Regions from separate parts of the Scopulibacillus cellulosilyticus genome, predicted to be linked through region 3. Evidence: predicted binding sites of a transcription regulator. Region 3 holds the regulator's gene; each other region holds the start of a gene.
What was found. Region 3 encodes LexA, which represses DNA repair genes until DNA is damaged. Its sites were predicted from a motif close to CGAACATATGTTCG; they were not measured.

Region 1: the regulator LexA is predicted to act here: its motif matches at 1,788-1,801, upstream of uvrB (excinuclease ABC subunit UvrB).
Region 2: the regulator LexA is predicted to act here: its motif matches at 2,440-2,453, upstream of addB (helicase-exonuclease AddAB subunit AddB).
Region 4: the regulator LexA is predicted to act here: its motif matches at 1,985-1,998, upstream of recN (DNA repair protein RecN).

Annotation. Positions count from the first base shown of each region.
Region 1 is NZ_JBHTCO010000016.1:25,430-29,652, forward strand. It holds gene ACFQRG_RS12935 (PDZ domain-containing protein) at 20-1,210, shown strand; gene ACFQRG_RS12940 (DUF2198 family protein) at 1,427-1,645, shown strand; gene uvrB (excinuclease ABC subunit UvrB) at 1,874-3,847, shown strand; gene uvrA (excinuclease ABC subunit UvrA) at 3,853-4,223, shown strand, end outside.
Region 2 is NZ_JBHTCO010000002.1:257,473-261,695, reverse strand. It holds gene addB (helicase-exonuclease AddAB subunit AddB) at 1-2,306, opposite strand, end outside; gene ACFQRG_RS02350 (carbon starvation CstA family protein) at 2,599-4,223, shown strand, end outside.
Region 3 is NZ_JBHTCO010000012.1:30,922-35,144, forward strand. It holds gene tapA (amyloid fiber anchoring/assembly protein TapA) at 52-564, shown strand; gene sipW (signal peptidase I SipW) at 670-1,233, shown strand; gene ACFQRG_RS10470 (TasA family protein) at 1,280-1,912, shown strand; gene lexA (transcriptional repressor LexA) at 1,957-2,571, opposite strand; gene yneA (cell division suppressor protein YneA) at 2,724-3,023, shown strand; gene ACFQRG_RS10485 (DUF896 domain-containing protein) at 3,100-3,339, shown strand; gene ACFQRG_RS10490 (HesB/YadR/YfhF family protein) at 3,466-3,750, shown strand; gene tkt (transketolase) at 3,982-4,223, shown strand, end outside.
Region 4 is NZ_JBHTCO010000019.1:113,760-117,982, forward strand. It holds gene spoIVB (SpoIVB peptidase) at 1-110, opposite strand, end outside; gene recN (DNA repair protein RecN) at 256-1,953, opposite strand; gene ACFQRG_RS14830 (TlyA family RNA methyltransferase) at 2,073-2,888, opposite strand; gene dxs (1-deoxy-D-xylulose-5-phosphate synthase) at 2,891-4,223, opposite strand, start outside.

The DNA of each region.
Region 1 (4,223 bases), on a different contig from region 3:
TCTTTGGAGGTGTTATCAAATGGTCATAGATATCTTAAAGGGTATTTTAACACTTTTTTATAATCCGTTATTTTATTTATTATTGATTGGACTCGTTCTATTTGGTTATCAACGTGTGAGAAGAGAACGGGTTTCCTTTGGTGTTAAAGTGTATGGGGTGTTTAATAATATTTTTGCAAGTATTGCTCCAAGCCTTATTATGGGGTTAATAGGGACTGTAGCTTTGCTTATTATGGGTGTTTCTCTTCCAAGCGGTGTCATTGTTCTCATGGTTATTTGCCATTTGTTAGTTATGTTAACACTCCGTTTGCGGTATTTGTCTCCTGCGATCATTTTAGGTATGACTATGATTATCAGCGACCTTCTTCCACATTTTGATACGGGCGTTTCATTGATTAATAGTTGGTTGAACGATATTTATCATGTTTCCTATTTGTCCTTTAGTTTATTTTTTCTTGTCAGTTTATTTATCGAAAGCTTTCTTGTCCTCTTTTGGGGGCATAAGCAAACATCTCCGCGTATTATTAATAGTAAACGCGGGAAGAAAGTAGGGGCTCATGAGGCCAGTTATTTATGGATTGTACCGCTGTTTTTCCTAATGCCAACGACCGGGGGGCTTAATCATCACGGCTGGTGGCCTCTAAGTCCGGGGGCAAATTTTGGGTTTGTCCTTTTTCCATTAGGAATCGGTTTACAACAGTTAATCACCTATTCATTGCCAAAAAGAGCGGTTAAAGAAACGGGTATATGGTTATTATTAATTAGTGTTTTAACAGCTGTTATTGCCGGTGCCGGACTCCTATGGGACATGAAGGCATTTATTATCGTTGCCGCGGCATTTGCGATGATCAGCAGACTCATTCTTGTATTTGTTCACCAATATCAATTAGAGAAAAGGCCATTCTTCTTCTCAACAAAATCAGATGGATTAATGATTATTGGCGTTATTCCTCACTCACCGGCCGACCGTATGAATTTAAGAGAAGGCGAAATCATTAAAAAGGTAAATGATCAGGACGTTCTGACAGAAAAGGATTTTTATCAAGCTTTGCAAAGCAATATGGCTTATTGTAAAGTTGAGGTCGTTGATGTCAGCGGGGAACCTCGCTTTGAAAGGGGTTCAATTCATGAAGGAGATTATCATACAATCGGACTATTATTTCTGGAACTCGATAGAAGAAAGCCTTATTTGAAGGCAAGGTCACAATAATTTTTGACATCACCAGGGAAATGTTTCATTTTGTTGCAACGAAGCATTCCTAATAGATTTTAAGTGAACGGGAGGAAAGTCGTTAGCGAAAAACGGCAACATTATAAAACATAAAGTGTGTGTTCAAAAAGGAGGACAAAAAGATCCAAGCTATTTTCCCGGACTTTTTGAACATCTCATAAAGGTTTATAAGTTTTTCATAACGAATCTCGATTGTTGTTTCTAATTATAATTTTAGCGATTTTTGCACCTGGGTTAGTCACGATGGCTCTATTAAGGGTTACCTTTAATGCATACGTCGGGCCGATTTTAACTCTATTAATTACAATTGTTTTATTAATCCGTTTTGCGATGCCTTGGTACACCATCGTCTTAGGTATTCTATCCGTACTGGCGGGCTATGTCCTCGCTAAGAAGATGTCGCTCTTAAAATAAACTAATCTGTATCATGCAGAAGCACATGGTACAGATTTTTTGTTTATAAATGTAATGAAAAGATAAGGTTTGCCTAAGGCAATCTTCGTCAATGATAATAGCAGGTAAAATCGTTGTTTCAAAATAAAGTTGGCTCATTTTTCGAATATCAGTTCGTATTGTTTGTAGATAACCACATTATCTGTGCTATAATGGTAACCACGATAATGTGATATTGGAGGCAATGAGATGGGATTTGAGCTTGTTTCTAAGTATCAGCCTCAGGGCGACCAGCCGAAAGCGATACAAGAAATTGTTGAAGGAATCAAAGCTAATAAAAAGCATCAGACACTGCTTGGTGCAACAGGTACCGGTAAAACATTTACAATGTCGAACGTTATCCAGCAGGTGAATAAACCCACACTCATTATTGCACATAATAAAACACTCGCTGGACAATTGTACAGTGAGTTTAAGGAATACTTTCCAAATAATGCTGTTGAATATTTTGTCAGTTACTATGATTATTATCAGCCTGAGGCTTATATTCCGCAGTCGGATACGTATATAGAAAAGGATGCAAGCATCAATGATGAGATTGACAAGCTTCGCCACTCGGCAACAAGCTCTTTATTTGAACGGAATGATGTGATTATTATTGCCAGCGTTTCCTGTATCTACGGTTTAGGTTCACCGGAAGAATACGGCGCGCTTGTTCTTTCATTAAGAGTCGGCATGGAAAAAGACCGTGATCAAATGCTAAGAGAGCTTGTAGATATCCAATACGACCGTAACGATATTAATTTCGTCCGGGGGACTTTCCGGGTTCGCGGCGATGTTGTTGAAATTTTCCCGGCATCAAGGGATGAGCATTGCATTCGTGTTGAATTTTTTGGTGATGAAATTGATAAAATTACCGAGATTGATGCGTTAACGGGCGAAATTATCGGCCTCAGAGACCATGTTGCTATCTATCCGGCATCTCACTTCGTCACAAGAGAAGAGAAAATGAAAAAAGCAATCAAACGGATCGAAGATGAGCTTAAAGACCGGCTGGCTGAATTAAAAGAACAGGGGAAACTGCTTGAAGCGCAAAGACTTGAGCAAAGAACGAATTATGACCTTGAAATGATGCAAGAAATGGGCTTTTGTTCAGGCATTGAGAACTATTCCCGGCACTTATCATTAAGAGAAGCAGGGTCAACGCCTTATACGCTGCTTGATTATTTTCCGAAAGACTTTCTTATTATGATAGATGAATCTCATGTTACGCTGCCGCAAATCCGCGGGATGTATAACGGAGACCAGGCCCGGAAAAGTGTTCTTGTTGATCACGGATTCAGGCTGCCATCCGCAAAAGATAACCGGCCGTTAAAGTTTGCCGAATTTGAAGATCATGTTCATCAGATTTTATATGTCTCAGCTACACCCGGACCTTATGAACTCGAGCATTCTCCTAAGCCGGTCGAACAAATTATCCGACCGACAGGCTTATTGGATCCAACGATTGATGTCCGCCCGATAGAAGGGCAAATTGATGACTTGCTTGGGGAAATTAACAAACGTGTTGAACAAAATGAAAGAGTGCTGGTGACAACACTTACGAAAAAGATGGCTGAGAACTTAACAGACTATTTAAATGATATGGGCGTTAAAGTACGCTATTTGCACTCAGAAATCAAAACGCTTGAACGGATTGAAATTATCCGTGATTTACGTATGGGCGCTTTTGATGTTCTTGTCGGGATTAACCTGCTGCGTGAAGGACTTGATATCCCGGAAGTTTCATTAGTGGCGATATTAGACGCTGATAAGGAAGGCTTTTTGCGTGCGGAAAGATCACTGATCCAAACGATTGGCCGGGCAGCAAGAAACGCCCATGGACACGTCATTATGTATGCGGATAAAATGACGGATTCTATGAAAGTTGCAATCGATGAAACAGAAAGACGCCGGAAAATCCAAAATGCTTACAATGAAGAGCACGGCATCACACCGCAAACGATTAAAAAGAATATCCCTGATTTAATTAAGGCAACGCATGTGGCTGAAGAGGTTGAGGAATATAATAAAGCGCCTGATCTAAGCAACTTAAACAAAGCTGAACGCGAAAAGGCTATAGAAAATATGGAAAAAGAAATGAAAGAAGCTGCAAAAGCATTGAATTTCGAAAGAGCTGCTGAGTTAAGGGACATCATTTTGGAACTTAAAGCGGAAGGATGACCTGTATGGGACTAGAAAATATTATTGTAAAAGGTGCGCGCGAACACAATTTAAAAAACGTTGATGTAACGATTCCAAGAGACAAACTTGTTGTTGTAACAGGGTTATCCGGATCAGGGAAGTCGTCGCTTGCCTTTGATACGATTTATGCGGAAGGTCAAAGACGTTACGTTGAATCGTTATCTGCTTATGCCAGGCAATTTCTTGGCCAAATGGATAAGCCGGATGTCGATGCTATTGAAGGGTTGTCACCGGCAATTTCCATTGATCAGAAAACAACGAGCAGGAACCCGCGATCAACGGTTGGAACCGTCACGGAAATTTATGACTATTTAAGGTTATTATTTGCACGTATCGGTCATCCGGTTTGTCCAAA
Region 2 (4,223 bases), on a different contig from region 3:
AATAAGCTGCTGAGTATATTTCTGCTTTTTCTTGACCATTGATCGCTCTCTGTATACCAATTATATACATCCCACCAAAGATCAGCAACTGGATAGCCTTTGTCCCACTGGCGAATTTGTGAAGCGAGCCTGCCTATCGTTTTGCCTGGTGTTGTCACAAAGTTTAATTGTTTTTCTTCAATGACCTCATGCGGTTCAGCAGGAATAAACCTCACGTTAATATCAGGAAAAATTGACTTCAATCTGCCAATAAGCGGTGACGCCATCAAGGATTGCCCGTCCTCCGCCGCCAGCGGATAGGAAATAAATAACTTGTCGCTGGCACTTGTCATCGCGCGATATATCAGAAATTCTTCATCGAGAATTTGTGAACGTGTCCCTTCAGCCAGATGAATACCATAGTCTTCTAGCAACTGGCGATCTTCATCAGAAAACACATGATCCTCATCAGGCTTAGCTGGTAATATCCCTTCATTGGCACCCAGAATAAATACCGCTTTTGTATTAGACAGACGGGTTCTGTCAATGCTTCCTACTAAAACTTGGTCAAGCGCAGGCGGCACTAAAGAGAAGTGAAGCGAATCCAGACCAGTGTCCAATACTTTAGCAAATATTTCTAAAGACATTTCTTCAGAACCGGCTGCCTCAACAAATTGATCTAAACAATCCATCAAAGCGCCCCATACTTGGTCATGTTCTCTTGCTTCGTCAAGTCTGCCGCTTGCTTCAGCTTGATTTCTTAAACGCTCAATTTTTTCCGGAACAGACAGACCTAAAAGAAATTCATATAAAACCGTACACTTATCAAGAATAGTCTTAGCGGCTTTCATGTCAGATTCAAATTCTAATAGGGGTTCCCTTATCAGTTCCCGAAGCCTATTAATTTCCTTTTGGTAATCCAGCTCCTCATCAGTTTGTTTCGTTTCTTTTTCTCTTAACCCGCGGTATTGCCGATACTGCCACGGCTTATTTTGTTTCCATGCCCCGCCATAAATACCGTAGGATATACAATAGTTTTCCAGTCCATCCATTTGTTCCCTCATTTGGTGAAGATCCGCATCAAAAGGAAAAATCAGATCGGTTTTTATACAGCGAAAAACAGGCTCATAGCGCCAATTTTGCTGAATAACATCTATCGCTGAACGAATAAATTCGATTAATGAATGATGTCTCATCGGCCGTTTCTGATCGATAAAAACAGGGATCTGATAATCCTTAAAAATCGTCTCAGTTAATTCATGATATATAGATAAATCACGAACGAGCACGGCTATATCACGATACCTTAATCCCTCGTCCCTGACTAAACGAAGCACGTCTCTGGCTGCCTGTTCAATTTCCTCTCTGCGATTGACAGCTTCAGACAAACATATAGCCTGTCCGGAATATGCTTCTGCTGCGGGCCGCCTTTCATAGTATTTTTCCAGGTGGTTAAGTGCCGGTTCATTAAACCTTATCGATTCATTCAAAAGCACAGGTTCTTGGATATTAATTGAATGATCCGTTGCCGATTGCCTGATTTGCCGGTAAGTTTGCGCAGTCTTTCTAAATAATGAAAGCTCTCCAGGATGAATATCATCATAAGCTCTATCAACAGTTAATGTAACAGTCACATGTTTTGCTTGCTTCATAAGCATAACGAGAGCCTCTATCTCGCGGGGCGTAAAACTATCAAAACCATCTATCCAAACTTCGGCATCTTGGAAAAATGTTGTTTGATCCGCCTTTTCAATAAACAGCTTAAGATAATCCTCTGAATCAACATATTTGTTCAATAAAGCATTTTCTAATTGAGTATAAATAAACTGCATATCATAGAGCTTATCTTTTAAAAGTTTTTCACCGGATTCTCCTGCCGCTTCTTCCAGTCTTTCATACTTTCGATATAAATCTCCTGGCGTCAAACAATACTGCTTAAATTCCGTGATCGTCGTATGTAAAACATCATAAAAGCCTTTCTGCTCCGATGCCTTCTGAAAAACACGGAGTTCGTCTTTATGATGTTCAATAATCTTGCGTATTACCATCATCATACCCGAACGATTTAAGTGGTACCTCGTTATCCCGCCTGCCTGCTGGAGCACCCGCAAAGCTAATCGTGAAAAACTGTAGACATTAAAACGGGTCATGCCTTTGAGATCCGGCGTTTTTGCTATTTCATATTCTGTTTCAAATGTCATTTGGTCAGGAACAATATATATAAGAGGCGGACCGTCAGGCGTTTGACGCAATACATTTCTGACTTCTTCGAAACAATATTTCGTTTTGCCGGTACCCGCCCGCCCGAGTATAAATCGTAAAGACATACCTGGTAAAACCTCCGTTCAGTGAAAATATCATTCTTATATTATCTCATCTTTTTTAAGCCGGGAACAGTCACAGGAATTGCTAACTATGAAGAACCTTTCCAAAGTGTTGTTAACATTATAGCACAAAATAAGAATGTGTATTCGCATTTCGACTTAACTCTTAAACTATAAAGTGATTAATTTTCAAAAGTTGAATATTTATTGATAATTTCAATATTTATGTGTATAATTTTGTAGAAATTATGAACTATTTAAGTTAAGAAAGTGTGATTAAAAAGGGGGATTCTAATTGGAGACACAACCAAATGTACCTTTAAAGAAAGGAAATACGGGGTTAAAAGTCATCATTTGGATCATTGTTGCTTTAGCCGGCGGCATCAGCTTATCCGTTATTGCTTTATCCCGTCACGAACAGATTAATGCAGTATGGTTTGTTGTCGCTTCACTGTGTACGTATGCGTTTGCCTATCGTTTCTATTCCCGATTTATCTCTAATAAAGTCTTTGGCCTTAACAAGAATAACGCCACTCCTGCAGAGCGGTACAGTGATGGGAAAGACTTTGTTCCAACAAATAAATGGGTCTTATACGGCCATCATTTTGCGGCGATTGCCGGAGCCGGACCGCTTGTCGGACCGACGCTTGCGGCACAAATGGGGTATCTGCCCGGAACAATATGGATTATTGCCGGCGCGGTACTTGGAGGAGCTGTTCAAGATTTTGTTATCCTTATCATTTCTATGAGACGTAAAGGAAAATCGCTGGGTGAAATTGCAAAAGAAGAAATCGGACCAGTCGGCGGTTTTCTTGCGCTTATCGGAATTTTTGCAATTATGGTTATTTTAATTGCTGTTTTAGCTATGGTTGTTGTTAATGCCTTAAAAGGCAGTCCATGGGGGACGTTCACCATCGCTATGACAATTCCAATTGCTTTGTTTATGGGCATTTATATGCGATTTATTCGTCCCGGCCGCGTTGGAGAAGCATCGATTATCGGATTTGTCTTATTAATTCTTGCCCTTTTTGGCGGACAATGGGTGGCTGATTCTTCTGCACTGGCTCCATTATTTACTTTCAGCGGCAAAACGATTGCATTTATGATGATTATTTATGGCTTTCTTGCATCTGTTTTACCTGTATGGCTTTTGCTTGCACCGCGTGATTATTTAAGTACGTTTCTCAAAGTTGGCGTCATTGGACTCTTAGCCATTGGCATAATCATTGTATTGCCGCAAATTCAAATGCCGGCGCTTACTAAATTTGTTGATGGATCTGGACCGGTATTTTCAGGGAACCTCTTCCCATTCTTATTTATTACCATTGCTTGCGGTGCAGTTTCCGGCTTCCACGCTTTGATTTCATCAGGAACGTCACCGAAAATGATTGCCCGGGAAACGCATGCGCCAATGATTGGGTATGCCGGTATGCTTACAGAATCTTTTGTAGCAATTATGGCTATGATAGCTGCTACTCTTTTATCTCCAGGGATTTATTTTGCCATTAATTCACCGGCAGCAGCAATTGGCACCGATGTTCATACAGCTGCCCAAACTATCTCGTCGTGGGGCTTTTCGGTATCTGCGGCTGACATCAGCCAAATCGCTCATAATGTTGATGAACAATCAATATTGTCCCGGACAGGCGGCGCACCGTCACTGGCCGTCGGTATGTCTCATATTTTCTCAAAAATCATCGGCGGACATGTATTAATGGCTTTTTGGTATCATTTTGCTATATTGTTCGAAGCGGTCTTTATTTTAACGACCATTGATGCGGGCACAAGAGTGGGACGGTTTATGCTCCAAGATTTGCTTGGACATGTATGGAAACCCATTGGCCGGACAGATTGGCTTCCTGCCGGGTTAATAACGAGCGCGATTGTTGTAATTTGCTGGGGATACTTCCTTGTCGTCGG
Region 3 (4,223 bases):
ATCCTAATTTAATAACGAAAATGAAAAAGCCTTTAATCAAGGAGAAAAGCTATGAGAAGCCATATTATAAATATGAAAAAAATATGTCTGCAAGCTGTTAAATTGTTTTTTCTGTTTGCTTTAATTCTCATAGCATCAAAATATGTTTCCTTGACAACACATGCAGTATTTTCTGAACGCGTTAATGTTTCAATGAACCTTTCAACCGCCGACAAATTTAATGGGGGTGATGCCGGCTGGGATAAGAGTCAGCTAATTTTTGTTAAACAGGATGAAAGCGGTAACTGTTCGAAAATTGAAGCTTGGTTAATGAATGAACAGAAAGCAGGTAATAAAAAAGTCTATACAGATTATAAAGTATATTATATTGAACACGGTAACCCGGAACACGGCATTGTCGTTGCAACAGGGAAAGTTCCCCTATTAAAAGCGGGAGAAACATATGTGTTAACATATCAGCCAAAGAAACCCGGATTTTACATATTTATGGCTGAACAAAGTCCGGGATATCCTGGTGAAAAAAACATTTGGAGCAAGAAAATTCATATTAAGGATTGCACGTAAATTTAAGAATTTATGATATCTATAAAAATTATAAAAGGTACCCTAATTTATTTATCGGTTGAAGGAGTTAAAAGTTTAACAAAAAATTTAAAGGAGTGGCGCTAATTGCGGCTCATAAAAATATTTCGAATGACCTTAACCGGGGTAATCATTCTATTTATCTTACTTACCATTTTCATAGTTTCCTATTCAAAGCTGTCTGGCAGCGGATTCAATTTATTTGGATATAAGATAGAAACGGTTTTATCAGGGTCGATGACTCCAACATTTAAAACAGGTTCAGTGATCACCGTTAAGTCTCTGGATGACCCGTCTGCATTAAGAAAAAACGACGTGATTAGTTTTCATCCTCCGGGGAATTCAAACATGCTTATTACTCATAGAATTACAAAAGTTTCAAAAAATGACGGTCAACTGCAATTTGAAACAAAAGGGGACCATAATCAAACAACAGATTTAGAAAAAATACCATCGCAAAATGTCGTTGGACAATATACAGGGTTCACGATTCCGTATATTGGATATTTTGTCGAATTTTTAGGATCAAAACTTGGTTGTATTTTATTATTGATTCTTCCTGGATTTATTTTGGTTGTCAGTTCACTTGTCGCAATTTGGAGGACGATTTCAAGACTTGAAAAATCAAACAATAATTCTCTTGAATCTTAAAATTTGTAAATATTATCAAAAGTCATTTTTTGGAGGAATTAAAAATATGAAAATAAGATCAAAAATTTCGGGGGCTTTACTGAGTTTAGGATTAGGGGCAGCTTTAATGATCGTCGGTACTTTTGCCTTATTCAGCGATCATGTAATAAGTCCGAATAACAGTTTTGCGGCGGGAACGTTAGATTTGAAGGTTAATGGTCAAGATACTACAGTACAGGGGATCAATGCAACTGGTATTACTCCGGGGGACGTAAATACTCAATCATTTAAAGTTCAAAATGCAGGAAGCTTAGATTTCTTCTATAGAATAGTGCCGAGTAATCTCAAGATCACTTTAAAAGATGGAACAAGCTTTCAATTAACGGATGATAAAGGAACTTTTAACCAAAGCGCGTATGATAATTATGTCAAGAGAATAAAAGCTGATGGTGAATCAGGTGATCATCTGCAAATTAAGGTCGCTGGTCAAAGCTTTTTAGATTCTAACGGCGGAATCAGCACTCATGTGACAAAGTTGTCTCCAAGCCAAACGGATAATATTGACATTACCTATGGACTGGATAAAGACGCGGGAAATGCTTATCAAGGCATAAAGGTGCAATCTGATCTTTACTTTGATGCTGTTCAAGCTAAAAATAATGATACTAATGGCAACAATCGTCCGGATAGCTGGGGTTAAAAAGACAGCGGTCATTTGACCGCTGTCGTAATTTCTCTTATGTACTAACAAATATCCCGAAATACGCCAATGACTTTACCCAAGATAATACAGTTATCAAGTATAATTGGAGCCATATTCGGATTCTCGGGTTGCAGCCGAATATAATTATTTTCCTTAAAGAAACGTTTAACGGTTGCTTCGTCATCTTCTGTCATTGCCACTATAATATCGCCGTTATCTGCAGTTCTTTGCTGCCTGACAATAACTTTATCGCCGTCCAATATACCGGCATCAATCATACTTTCCCCGACAACATTTAAAATGAAAACCTCATCATTAGCTGCCATTGAAGCAGGCACCGGAAAATATTCTTCTATATTTTCAACAGCTGTGATCGGCAGTCCTGCCGTAACTTTCCCGATAACCGGAACTTGAACAATATCCTGTCTTGGTACGGAGGGTTCATCGATTTGGAGGACTTCGATAGCTCTTGGTTTTGTTGGATCTCTGCGAATATATCCTTTTCTTTCAAGCCGTTCTAAGTGTCCATGAACAGTGGAACTTGATGCCAAGCCAACAGCATCACCGATTTCTCTTACGGAAGGCGGGTAACCTTTTGTATTAACTTCGTTCTTAATAAAATCTATAATATCTTGTTGGCGCTTTGATAGTTTCAATGTCTTTACACCTCTCTTACGCAAGATTATTCTTGACTGTATTATAACACCATCATATAGCAAACGCAAACATTCGTTCGAAATATCTTGACACAAACAAATGTTCTATTTAGAATAATAAGCGAACATACATTCTTTAAGAGGTGATTGATATGACTGGAACGAGTTACAGGTCTAAGTCGAGAATAGGTTTTTCTTTTGTTATCATTTTTATTTTCTTGTTAATGTGCGCGTCAGTTGCAGTAGCCTCTGATCTTAAGCCGGTTAATAAACACCAATATAAAATGGTCACTGTTAAAGAAGGGGATACAATCTGGTCAATTGCCAATTTGTATAAAAAAGATACTTCAATGGATTACGATGGATTTGCCGGCTGGGTAGAACGTGTTAACCAAATTGAACGGAATCATATTGAACCCGGCCAGAAACTTGTTATACCTGTAAAGAAATAGCTGACTCTAACTCTTGAATAATTTCCGGACATGAGATAAGCTATCAAATAAAGCTGATACAAAAAGGAGTTTTTTGATGCTTTCTAAAGAGAAGCTGAGTCGGATCTCAGAATTAGCCAATAAATCAAAACAGGCAGAATTAACTTCGGAAGAAAAAAAAGAACAAAACAAGCTGAGGGAAGAATACTTAAATGCTTTCCGAAAGGGTTTTAAAGAACATTTGCACACCATTAAAGTGGTCGATCCAAATGGTGACGATGTCACTCCTGAAAAATTAAAAAACAGTAAGGACAAGCGTCGTCAAATGCATAATTAACTCAAACTCGCCTTTTTGGCGAGTTTTTTAAGTAAGTTCAATTTTTTTAAAATTGGGCTTATTTTTGTATTGCATCAGACGGAAATTCTGGTATACTGTTATATAACAATAATAAAAAAGGATGTGATGATGTTGTTGCAAGTATCTGAAAAGGTTGCTCGATTTTATAAGAACGAAATGGCTTTAGAAGACGGTGATGCGTTGCAATTATTTGTTCGGCATGGCGGTATAGGCATAGGCGGCTATGCACTGGGTGTTGAAAAATCATTTCCAAGAGACCTTGATATTAAGCAAACAATAGAAGGTATCACATTTTTTGCCCGTCCGGATGATTTGTGGTTTTTAGACCAACTCGAATTAGACTGTGACGAACAACTATCTGAATTAAAGCTATCATTTATAGCTTCTTAATAAAAATATATTTTTATAAAAACCTGAAGACACTTTAAAGTCTTCAGGTTTTTTTGTAAACGCAGGATAAATGTGTAAGCGCAACCAATCCCTTAGCGGTGCGAATTGTTGGATTTTCCCTTTTAAAATAGGGCATTATACCAATAATACATGGTGCATTTAATGTGATGAAGAACTGAACTTTGTGTTAAACTGTAAATGTTCTTATCATAGGAGAAAGGAAGATAAGTCTTGACACAATCGATTGAACAACTATCTATTAACACCATTCGCACACTATCCATTGATGCGATTGAAAAAGCAAATTCCGGACACCCAGGATTGCCAATGGGAGCAGCTCCAATGGCTTATACGCTTTGGTCCAAATTTATGAAACATAATCCTAAAAACCCTCATTGGTTTAATCGTGACCGTTTCGTTCTTTCAGCCGGACACGGTTCAATGCTTCTATACAGCCTTTTACATCTTTTTAA
Region 4 (4,223 bases), on a different contig from region 3:
TGATCAGGTATCGTTAAATACTCTTTAACAGGCTGAAGAAATCCCAGGCTTATAATAAAGCCAAGAAGGACTAAACCAGTTATTCGCCTTAGCCAGTCCGACTTTTTCATGAGTCACTCTCCTCGCTCCTAACCCACACCCTTTTTTTGATTAACCTTTTAATTTTTTTGTTGCATTTATAAGTTTGCCTCTGCCGAAGATATTTATAACGCGTTGTAAATAAAATGCTATCCATAGTTGGATAGCGATTCATCGTTATGATTTTATTTCCTGAGCCAACTTCAAAAGTTCTTCAGCATGCTTTTTTGTAAGGTCTGTCATTTCAACACCTGAAATCATTCTGCCAATTTCCGCTATTTTATCAGTGTCATTTAAAGATTGCACCTTAGTCGCTGTCCTGTTATTAGCAACTTTTTTAGATATATAAAGATGCTGATCAGCCATTGCGGCAACTTGCGGCAAATGGGTAATGCAAAAAACTTGTGAGGCATTTGATAATTGATAAATTTTTTCAGCCATAGCTTGTGCGACTCTTCCGCTGACACCGGTATCCACTTCATCAAATATGATTGAAGTAAGGCCGATAAATGATTTAAAATTTGATTTAATCGCCAGCATAATCCTGGACATTTCGCCGCCTGAAGCAATTTTAGCCAATGGTTTTAAGGGCTCGCCCGGATTCGTTGAAATTAAAAATTCGACCTCATCAATCCCTTGAAATTGATAAGATTTAAAATGATCTAACAGCTCCGGCGTCTTTATTCTTACATCAAATTGAGCTTTTGCCATATGTAAATCTTTTAATTCACGATTGATCGCTTTTGAAAGATCCCTTGCAATTTTTTGCCGTTTACTCGATAACTTTGTTCCCTTATCCTTAAGAATTGCAAGTTGTTTAACAAGTTTATTTTCAAGCTCGTCAATTGTTTGATCATGATTAGCTAAATCTTGATATTCTTTTTGGATACCATTCAAATACTCAAGAATATCTTTAACAGTTTGGCCATATTTTTTCTTTAATAAACTTATCTCATTTAATCTGGTTTCAATCATATTTAACCGTTCAGGCTGGTATTCCATCTGCTCTAAATGTTCCCTTAGCGCAAAGGCGTTTTCTTCAAGTATATAAAAGCTGTTAGAAACGGCATTTGAAATCGATTTAATATTAGCATCTAAATCCTGAATAGCCTCAAGATGATTAACAGCTTGTCTTAAAAAATCGAGTCCTTTATTTTCGCCGTATAATGACTCATAACTGATTTGCAATGATTGATATAATTTTTCAAAATTGACCAATTGTTTTCTTTCTTCTAAAAGGATATCTTCTTCATTTTCTTTAAGGTCAGCATCAGTAATTTCTTTAATTTGATATTTTAAAAGGTCGATGCGCTGGGCAATCTGCTGTTCATTTTTGCTGAATTTCTGAATTTGCTTATAGGTATTTTGCGTTTCTATGTAGCATTCCTGGTATTGTGTTTTGAGTTCTTCTAATTGTTCTCCGCCAAAACGGTCAAGTAAGCCGATATGTTTTTCAGGATGCATGAGTTCTTGATGTTCATGTTGACCGTGGATATCAACAAGTCTTTGTCCGACTTCCTTTAAGTTAGATAAAGTCACTAATTTCCCATTTATCCTGCATACACTTTTTCCATTTTCAGAAATTTGCCGGCGAATGACAATCATTTGATCAGGAGAATCAATGCCTATTTCTTCCAAAACTGCAATGACAGGATGTGAGTCATTGATTTCAAACAGCGCTTCAATTTCGGCTTTTTTTGCCCCGTGGCGAACATATTCGGCTGAACCTCTTCCCCCGGCAAGCAGACTGATTGCATCAATAATAATTGATTTTCCTGCGCCCGTTTCACCAGTTAATACGGTTAATCCTTGTTCAAAAGAAATATTTAGTTTTTCTATAATCGCAAAGTTTTCTACTCGACATTCTAATAACAAAGTGACCAAGCTCCTTTTCCCGATTTTGGCCCGAATTTTTGTTCTCACTTTATTGTTACGCGATTCGTCTGATTTCGTCAAGAAAAAAAGAAACCCGTCAGCTTGAACTGACGAGTTTCTTATTTTTTTAATTGTGCATGCGCTGCTTCAACAACGTGTTGAATTGTATTATCATCTAAATTTCTTCCGGTAACGCTTGCGCCTTTCCATTCAAGGTGCGCTAAAAACTCAATATTGCCGTCACCGCCGGTTATTGGCGAAAAGTCAAGCGCTAATATCTCATAACCTAAGGATGCGGCAAAGTCTAATATATCACTAATGACTTGAAAATGAGTTGAAGGGTTTCTGACAATCCCTTTCTTGCCAACCTCTTCCTTGCCAGCTTCAAACTGAGGTTTAATTAAAGTAACAGCTTGTCCATTAGGTATAAGAATATTTGAAAGCACTGGCAGCATTTTTTTGATGGAGATAAACGAAACATCCATCGTTGCGGCATCAGGGAGCCCAGCTTGGAAATCTTCAGGTTTGGCGTAGCGGAAATTCGTTCTTTCCATTACAACAACCCGCTCATCGCTCCTTAGCTTCCAAGCCAGCTGATTATATCCAACATCTAAGGCATAGACGAGCTTTGCACCATTTTGCAGGGCGCAATCAGTAAACCCGCCTGTCGATGAACCGATGTCCAACATGATTTTATTTTCAACCGTAAAGTTAAAAACCTTTAATGCTTTTTCAAGTTTTAAGCCTCCGCGGCCTACATAAGGCAGCGGATTTCCTTTGACTTCTATTTCTGCATCACTGTCTATTTTTGTACCCGGTTTATCAATTCTTTGCTGCTTGGAAAAAACTAAGCCTGCCATAATTGCTTTTTGCGCTTTCTCCCTTGAATCAAAAAACCCTTGCTTTACAAGCATAACATCGATTCTTTCCTTCATGATCAGGCCCTCTGACGATGAGTAGGAATTAATTTTTTTGCATGGTGATAAATTTGTTCAGACGTTAATCCGATTTCATTAAGCAGGTCTTTGACATTCCCATGCTCAATGAAGCGGTCAGGAATACCCATACGGTCAATCACCATATCATGATAGCCTTCATCATGGAAAAATTCTAATACGGCACTGCCAAAGCCGCCTTGCAGCACACTTTCTTCAACCGTTAATACAGGCATGTGAAGCTCGGCTATTTTTCTTAACATGTCATCATCCAGAGGTTTAATGAATCGGGCATTAACCACCGAAACAGATATACCTTCCGATTGCAATTGTTTTGCTGCTTCCATAACTGTCTGAAGCATTGGACCAAAAGAAAGGATAGCAATATCTTTACCTTCTTTTAAGATTTCCCAACGGCCAATCGGCAGTTCTTTTAATTCTTTGTCCATATTGATTCCGATGCCGTTGCCCCGGGGACATCTGACAGCAATAGGGCCATTATCATATTTTAAAGCTGTATTGACAAGGTGCTGACATTCATTTTCGTCTTTACCCATAGCAATCACCATATTTGGCAGACTTCTGAGAAATGCTACATCAAAAACGCCTTGATGTGTCTCTCCGTCCGCACCGACTAATCCGGAACGGTCGACAGAAAAAACAACATTAAGATTTTGTCTGCACACATCATGGACGATTTGGTCATATGCCCGTTGCATAAATGTTGAATAAATAGAAACAACCGGTTTCATCCCTTGAGTTGCCAAGCCGGCCGCCATCGTTGTCGCATGCTGTTCGGCTATTCCGACGTCAAAGAATCTTTTCGGAAATTCATTTGCAAAACCCTCTAATTTAGAGCCAACAACCATCGCCGGTGTAATAACAACAATACGTTCATCCACACGGGCCAGTTTTCTGAGCGTTTCACTTACTACTTTGCTGTATCCCGGAGGCGCATTAACCGGTTTGATAAAGTCTCCCGATTCAATTTTATACGGTCCGGTCCCGTGCCATTCCCCTGAAACATCTAATTCAGCCGGTTTATAGCCTTTTCCTTTTTGCGTAAGAACATGAACAAGCACCGGTCCTTTAGTCTTTTTGGCATAGTTGATATTCTCAATTAGATTGTTCATGTTATGGCCGTCAACAGGACCTAAATAAGTAATACCAAGTTCCTCAAAAAAGACACCGGAAACAAGCATATATTTGACTGTATCTTTCACACGTTCGGCAGCACCGGCAATTTTCCCGCCAAATGCCGGAATCTTCTTCATTAAATACTCGAGATCATCTTTGACTTTCTTATATTTGCCCGCAGTTCTGAGCCGGCCAAGC